Regions from separate parts of the Streptococcus dentapri genome, predicted to be linked through region 1. Evidence: predicted binding sites of a transcription regulator. Region 1 holds the regulator's gene; the other holds the start of a gene.
The links. Region 1 encodes Rex, which represses fermentation and respiration genes when NADH is low (regulators of the CRP and FNR family bind a similar motif). Its sites were predicted from a motif close to TTGTGAANTANTTCACAA; they were not measured.
Positions count from the first base shown of each region.

Region 2: a site for Rex is predicted at 1,376-1,393, ahead of adhE (bifunctional acetaldehyde-CoA/alcohol dehydrogenase). Genes of this name have one in related genera too.

Region 1 is NZ_JBHSAC010000023.1:878-4,258, reverse strand. It holds gene ACFOSE_RS02545 (ribose-phosphate diphosphokinase) at 1-157, shown strand, start outside; gene ACFOSE_RS02540 (cysteine desulfurase family protein) at 160-1,275, shown strand; gene ACFOSE_RS02535 (DUF1831 domain-containing protein) at 1,281-1,628, shown strand; gene ACFOSE_RS02530 (redox-sensing transcriptional repressor Rex) at 1,756-2,394, shown strand; gene ACFOSE_RS02525 (gamma-glutamyl-gamma-aminobutyrate hydrolase family protein) at 2,405-3,100, shown strand; gene radC (RadC family protein) at 3,097-3,381, opposite strand, start outside.
Region 2 is NZ_JBHSAC010000052.1:36,401-39,781, reverse strand. It holds gene adhE (bifunctional acetaldehyde-CoA/alcohol dehydrogenase) at 1-1,234, opposite strand, end outside; gene rpsO (30S ribosomal protein S15) at 1,467-1,736, opposite strand; gene ACFOSE_RS06225 (MFS transporter) at 1,859-3,028, opposite strand; gene ACFOSE_RS06220 (Crp/Fnr family transcriptional regulator) at 3,119-3,381, shown strand, end outside.

The DNA of each region.
Region 1 (3,381 bases):
GGAAATTTTGATAACCGATTCTGTTGCCACTAAAGAACGCATCAGCAGTAATGTGAGCTATATTTCAGCTAGTGATTTGATCGGTAAGGCCATTACCCGTATTCATAATCATCAACCACTCAGCCCACTCTTTACCTATACTTCAAACGAGGACTAATTATGATTTATCTCGATAATGCTGCGACAACTCCTTTGACCCCAGGTGTTATCGAATCTATGACGACAGTCATGACCGAGAATTTTGGCAATCCATCCAGCCTTCATAGCTACGGACGAAAAGCCAATCATCTTCTACGGGATAACCGTTTTACTATTGCTAAAATTTTAGCAACCCAACCTAAAAATATTATTTTTACATCCGGTGGTACTGAAAGCAATAATATGGCTATTCAAGGCTATGCTTTGGCCAATCAAGACAAGGGAAAACATCTGATTACAACTGCTATTGAACACCATTCGGTACTGCGTCTCATGGACTATCTGGAAAAGCGCTTCGGTTTTGAGGTGACCCATCTTCAGCCGGATCAGGAAGGGAAAATTACACCTGCTTCACTTAAGTCAGCCTTACGAGATGATACGATTCTAGTCAGTACTATGTTTGCTAACAATGAAACTGGTGATCTTTTACCAATTGCTGAATTCGGTAAACTGTTGGCCAATCATCAAGCAGTCTTCCACGTAGATGCAGTTCAGGCAATCGGCAAAATGGAAATCCATCCCGAAGAACTGGGCGTTGACTTTCTATCAGCTTCTGCCCATAAATTTCATGGGCCTAAGGGAGTAGGATTCTTATTTACCCAACCTCATCACATGGATAGTCTCCTACATGGTGGTGAGCAAGAAATTAAACGCCGAGCCAGCACCGAAAATATGATTGGTATCACGGGCATGGCACATGCACTCAAGGAAAGTGAGCAGAATCTAGAAGCTAATACCCAGAAGGTGGGGCAACTTCGCTCAGACTTTTTTAGTGAATTAGAAGCCATGGATTACTATCTCAATGGCAGTGAGCAAACCATACCTCAGGTCATCAGCATCGGTTTCCCTGGCATTGACAACGGACTCCTTTTAACACAACTAGATCTAGCAGGTTTTGCCGTTTCAACCGGATCAGCCTGTACTGCTGGTACAGTCGACCCTAGCCATGTCTTGAGTGCCCTCTATGGTACTGATTCACCGAGGCTCAAAGAGTCTATTCGTATCAGTCTCTCAGAGCTAAATACCAGCCAAGAACTGAAACAATTAGCAACCAAATTAAAAGAAATTATAGGATAAACATTATGGCTTTTGAAAAAACAATCCATTTGGACGATTGCAAGTATAGTTATACTATCAGTCCAGCTATTAAAAAATATACCCTACGTGATACAACTTTTGTTGAAAACAAGTTGGGGCATTATGAATTCAACCGCCTCTTGGAGGAAGTTCCAAATTCAGGGAATGGTTTTCCTGTCAAAATTATAATCAATAAGGACCTTAGTTCATTCAAATTAAGTATTACAGATCAGTCTGGTCTTCGCTTAGTCAATATCTTTAAATCCGATAAGATGAACATTATTCAGGATAAGTTCTATTTCCTTATGGATAGCTTGGTAGAACGAGATATTTTTACCAAGGAAGAAAGTTGATTGAGCCTTACTTAGATAAAAAAATCCTATATTTCAATAGGATTTTTTTATCACTATTTTGTTGCAGTTTTCACAAACTTGTTCTAAAATAACTAATAGGAAATTATTTATTAGGGAGGATAGAGAGATGAGCATTGATAAATCTATTCCAAGGGCGACAGCCAAACGTTTATCGCTCTACTACCGCACTTTTAAGCGTTTTCATGCCGAAAATATTGAAAAAGCTAGTTCTAAGCAGATAGCCGAAGCTATTGGGATTGACTCTGCAACTGTTCGTCGCGACTTCTCCTATTTTGGAGAATTAGGACGGCGCGGTTTTGGTTACGATGTCAAAAAACTAATGGACTTCTTCGCAGATATTCTCAATGATCATTCTATCACCAATGTCGCTTTGGTAGGGTGCGGTAATATGGGAAGGGCATTGCTCCACTATCGTTTCCATGAGCGTAATAAAATGCAGATTATTATGGCATTTGATACCGATGATAATGAACTTGTCGGCACCAAGACAGACGATAGCATTCCAATCTATGGTATCTCTACCATCAAAGAAAGGCTTGAGGGATCTGACTGTCACACCGCTATTTTAACAGTTCCCAGCCTTAAAGCACAGGAGGTTGCCAATCTCTTAGTTAAGGCTGGTATCAAGGGAATCTTGAGCTTTTCTCCTGTCAACCTCAATCTCCCCAGGGGCGTTTTTGTTCAATATGTTGATTTAACCAGCGAACTTCAAACCCTACTTTATTTTATGAATCAGGATCATTAGGAGGATTTTCATGCTGAGAAAACCTATTATTGGTATTACAACAAATGAAAGGCCTAATCCCACCGATGATATTCCTTGGAGTTATGCCCCTACTGGCTTTGTCCAAGGTGTCAAAAAGGCTGGTGGGATTCCCCTTTTGCTGCCGATTGGCACAGTTGAAGAAGCTAAACTTTATGTCTCGATGGTTGACAAAATCTTGCTCATCGGCGGTCAAAATGTAACCCCTGAATTTTACCATGAAGACAATGAAGCTACCGATGATGATTTTCTGTACTCACGTGATGTCTTTGAATTTGCCATTATTGATGAAGCTATACGTCAGGAAAAACCTATCTTCTCTGTCTGTCGGGGTACACAGCTGATGAATGTTGCTCTAGGTGGCAACCTCAATCAGGATATTGAGAATCATTGGCAAGATAAACCTTCTGACTATCTTTACCATGATATGACAGTTAAGGAAGATAGTAAGCTAGCCCAAATCTACGGTCATAAAACTGCTATCAATTCCTTCCATCACCAAAGCATAAAAGAGCTGTCTCCCTTCTTGGATGTGATTGCTGAAGATCCTTATGACAATACTATTGAGGCGGTACAATCTAATCATCCAGATATTCACTTTCTCGGTGTCCAATGGCATCCTGAATTACTGATTGGAAACCGTCAGGCTGACCAAGAACTCTTTGATTACTTTGTCAATGAACTCTAAACAATAAAATCTGTTTCTTCACGAAAGCTATAATAATGATCTGACCCAACGATGATGTGATCTAGGAATACCACTCCTAAATCTTCACAGCATCGTTTTATTTTTTTCGTAAAACTAATATCATGGTGACTAGGATCGGTCTCACCAGAAGGATGATTATGCACAACAATCAGGGAAGTTGCCATATATTTACAGGCATGATGCAAAATTTCCCTAGGTTCTGCGATAGAACGACGAACACTACCGATAAAAATCGTCTGTTGCTTAATCAAACGATTTTG
Region 2 (3,381 bases), on a different contig from region 1:
AGTCTGGTTGATTAACCAAAATACGTGACGCTTTGACACGATCGCCAAATTCTGAAACAAATGGGTCTGTTTGTGAACCGATTTGAATACCTGCATTGTGACCAGCCCCTTGATAATCCAGTAAAGCTGAAACAATCTTGATTCCATCTTCACGATCTTTTGCTTTATAAACAGAAAGTAGAGGAGATAGTTTTTCTGAAGATAGCTTTTCTCCGATATTTTTAGCATCTAATTCAAAAAGGAGAACATCTTTACCTTCTGGTAAATCGACACCCGCTCGCTCACAAATCCATCTAGCAGGCATACCTGCCACAGGTCCATTAACTCCGTGATTATCATTAAAAACAAAGTCTTCTAATTTCTTATAATCTTTTTTAGGAACAAGGTAGGCACCTTTTTCTTGCATTTTAGCAAGCCATTCTTTATAGATTGAAGCGTCGACAGCCACAGAGTTTTCAGTGGCACAGATCATCCCATTATCAAAACGTTTAGACATCAGCAAATCTTCAACGGCGCGGTTTAAGTGAGCTGTTGCATCAACATAAATAGCACCATTACCAGCACCAACACCCATTGATGGATTTCCTGATTTAAGGGCTGCATTAACCATACCAGGACCGCCAGTAGCTAAAATAGAAGCAATGTTTTTATTGGAAATCAAAGCATTGGTATTAGCAATGGATGGCTCTTCAATCCACTGAATAATGTTTTCTGGGGCTCCCGCCTTAATAGCTGCGTCATACAATATTTGAGCCGCATGGGCAGAACATTTTTGAGCAGATGGGTGGAAGGCAAAAACAATGGCATTACGTGTTTTGAGAGATACCAAAATTTTAAACATTGTAGTTGCTACTGGATTAGTTGTAGGAACGATACCTGCTAGAACGCCAAGAGGAGCCGCGATATGAATTTGTCCTTTAACCTTATCCTCACCGATAATGCCAACGGTTTTCTCATTCTTGATAGATTCATAAATATTTTCGGTCGCAAAGTGATTTTTAATGTCCTTATCTTCAGCAACACCACGTCCTGTTTCGGCATGGGCCTCCTGTGCCAACTCGAGAGAAGCTTCTGAACCCGCAAGAGCCATGGCAGCTACAATCTTATCAACCTGTTCTTGAGTATAGGTCGCAAAAATTTCCTCAGCCTTGAGAGCTTTTTCAACCAAAGAACCGGTGTATTCTTGCGCCAGTTCTTCAACATTCTGATTAGCAACTTTTGTTCCTTTAGCCATTAAGATGACCTCCTAATAATTGTCAAATATTTATTTTATGAAGATTATCATTCTTTAAAATAGCAATAACTACAAATTTTATCTTTGTGATTTTCTTCACGTTCTAGTATAAAGGAGCTTATGGAGAATGTCAAGTGTTTTTTGTGACTTTTTTCACTATTTTAAGTAAAAGAAAACACCATTCTTTTTTTCTGAATGGTGTTGGTGTTGCTAAAACTAGCTGGTTTATAACTTAACGACGAAGTCCGAGTGATTGGATCAAATCACGGTAACGGTTAACATCTTTACGGCGAAGGTAAGCCAACAAGTTACGACGGTGACCTATTTTTTTCATCAAACCACGGTAAGTTGCATGGTCTTTTTTGTGTTGCTGAATATGTTCATTAAGATGGTTGATTTCCCAAGTCAAAACAGCGACCTGAACTTCAACTGAACCTGTATCACCTTCGTGACGAGCATATTGAGCGATGATTTCATTTTTTTTCTCTTTTGAAATTGCCATCTATTTTTCTCCTTTTATTGCTTCAACCGAGTGGTAGGCTTTGGCATTCCTACAACCAAGAAGAAGTTAGTTTGTCTTAACGACTTCTATATTCTAACAAAATAGCTAAACAGCGTCAACTTTTACTTCTTCCGCAAACGACTGGCTAACAAAAGAGCAAACCCCAAACCCAAACTTAGGAAACCCAAAATAGCAAAAGCAAAGGATAAAGAGTTAGTGAAATAACCCAAAAAACTCAGCACTAAGGAAGCGCAGGCACCACCCAAATTACAGCCTAGAAGAATTAAAGTTGTCGCAGTGTGCACTTGCTGCTTGGGAATGGTTTCTGAAATAAGGTTGAAGACGCAAGTCACACCAAGACTGTAAACAAAACCTGTCAGCAAGGCACCCAAGCCGATAAGCCAGAGACTATTAGCCAGCCAAAACAACAAGAGGCCAAGACCTAAAAGAAGAACCACCACAGCCATTAAATAATCTTTGAAATAATCAAGGAGGCTCTGAAATAAACTACCAGCCAGAATTCCCATCAGCATCATCAAACTTAAAATAAAACTAGATTGCTGGGCTGTCCCTAACCCCAATTTATCAATAAGAAGAGGAATCCTAAGTGTATTAGCAGAGTTGATTAAAATAACAAAACCAGCATATAAAGCTAGCGCTAAAATATAGCTAATCTGCTTCCAACTTAGTCGCTCATTCCCTCTATCTTCATCAGAAATGCCGGCACCATCAGCATGCTCTGGTATCTGGGGAACAAATAGTAAATAGAGTCCTAAAATGAGAAAACCTGCTGCATAAATGGCAAAACTTACTGACCAAGAAAAGTTCAGTAATTGACCAGCTAGCAAGGTTAAGAGGGCCGAACCCAAAACCTCAGCGGACCCTCTTAAGCCTAGCAAGCGAGTTCTTTCTCTACCAGTAAAACGCTGGCTAATGATGCTGATGGCCCGTGCATTCATCAGACCAATTCCAATCCCCAGGACTAAACGAGATAGAAAAACGAGAGAATAGCTTTGATAGACTAGAGGGAAAAGTCCACCTAAAGACAGTAATAAAAGACCACTGACAATAATAAAACGTTGAGATAATAACTTACTGAGCATAGGTGTTACCAACAAAACCCCAATAATAGCAAAAGAGGGCAGAGAGACCAATAGTTCTACTTTATCAGAACTATAACCTTTAGCAGAATAATAGCTAATCATCTGTGGTAGTGCCGGTGATATGGCATAGGTGGAAACCAGCATTAGCGACAGAGCTAAAAGGCTGATTTTTTCCATGGTGTATTTCATAGCAGCTCCATTCTTGAAAAATGATAACTATTCCAGTATAATGAAAAACAGGATTTTAAAATAGGACATATGTCCTAAAATGAGGTGAATATGCCAGAAAAGAATTTAGAGTATTACCTGACAAAATATCAACTTTATCGTATTTTTCCCCAGCATTATATCAAGCATTTACAGCTAGATTTTTATGATAAGGGGCAAGCCATTTGTCAACAGGGAGAAAAATTAAAGTACCTCTTCTATTTTATAGAGGGACAAGTCAAAATTGTCAGACGACTCTTTAATGGTAAGGAGCACATCTTAGAGACTCAAAGTCGACCGACACTCATTGGCGATATCGAATTAATGAGTAATCA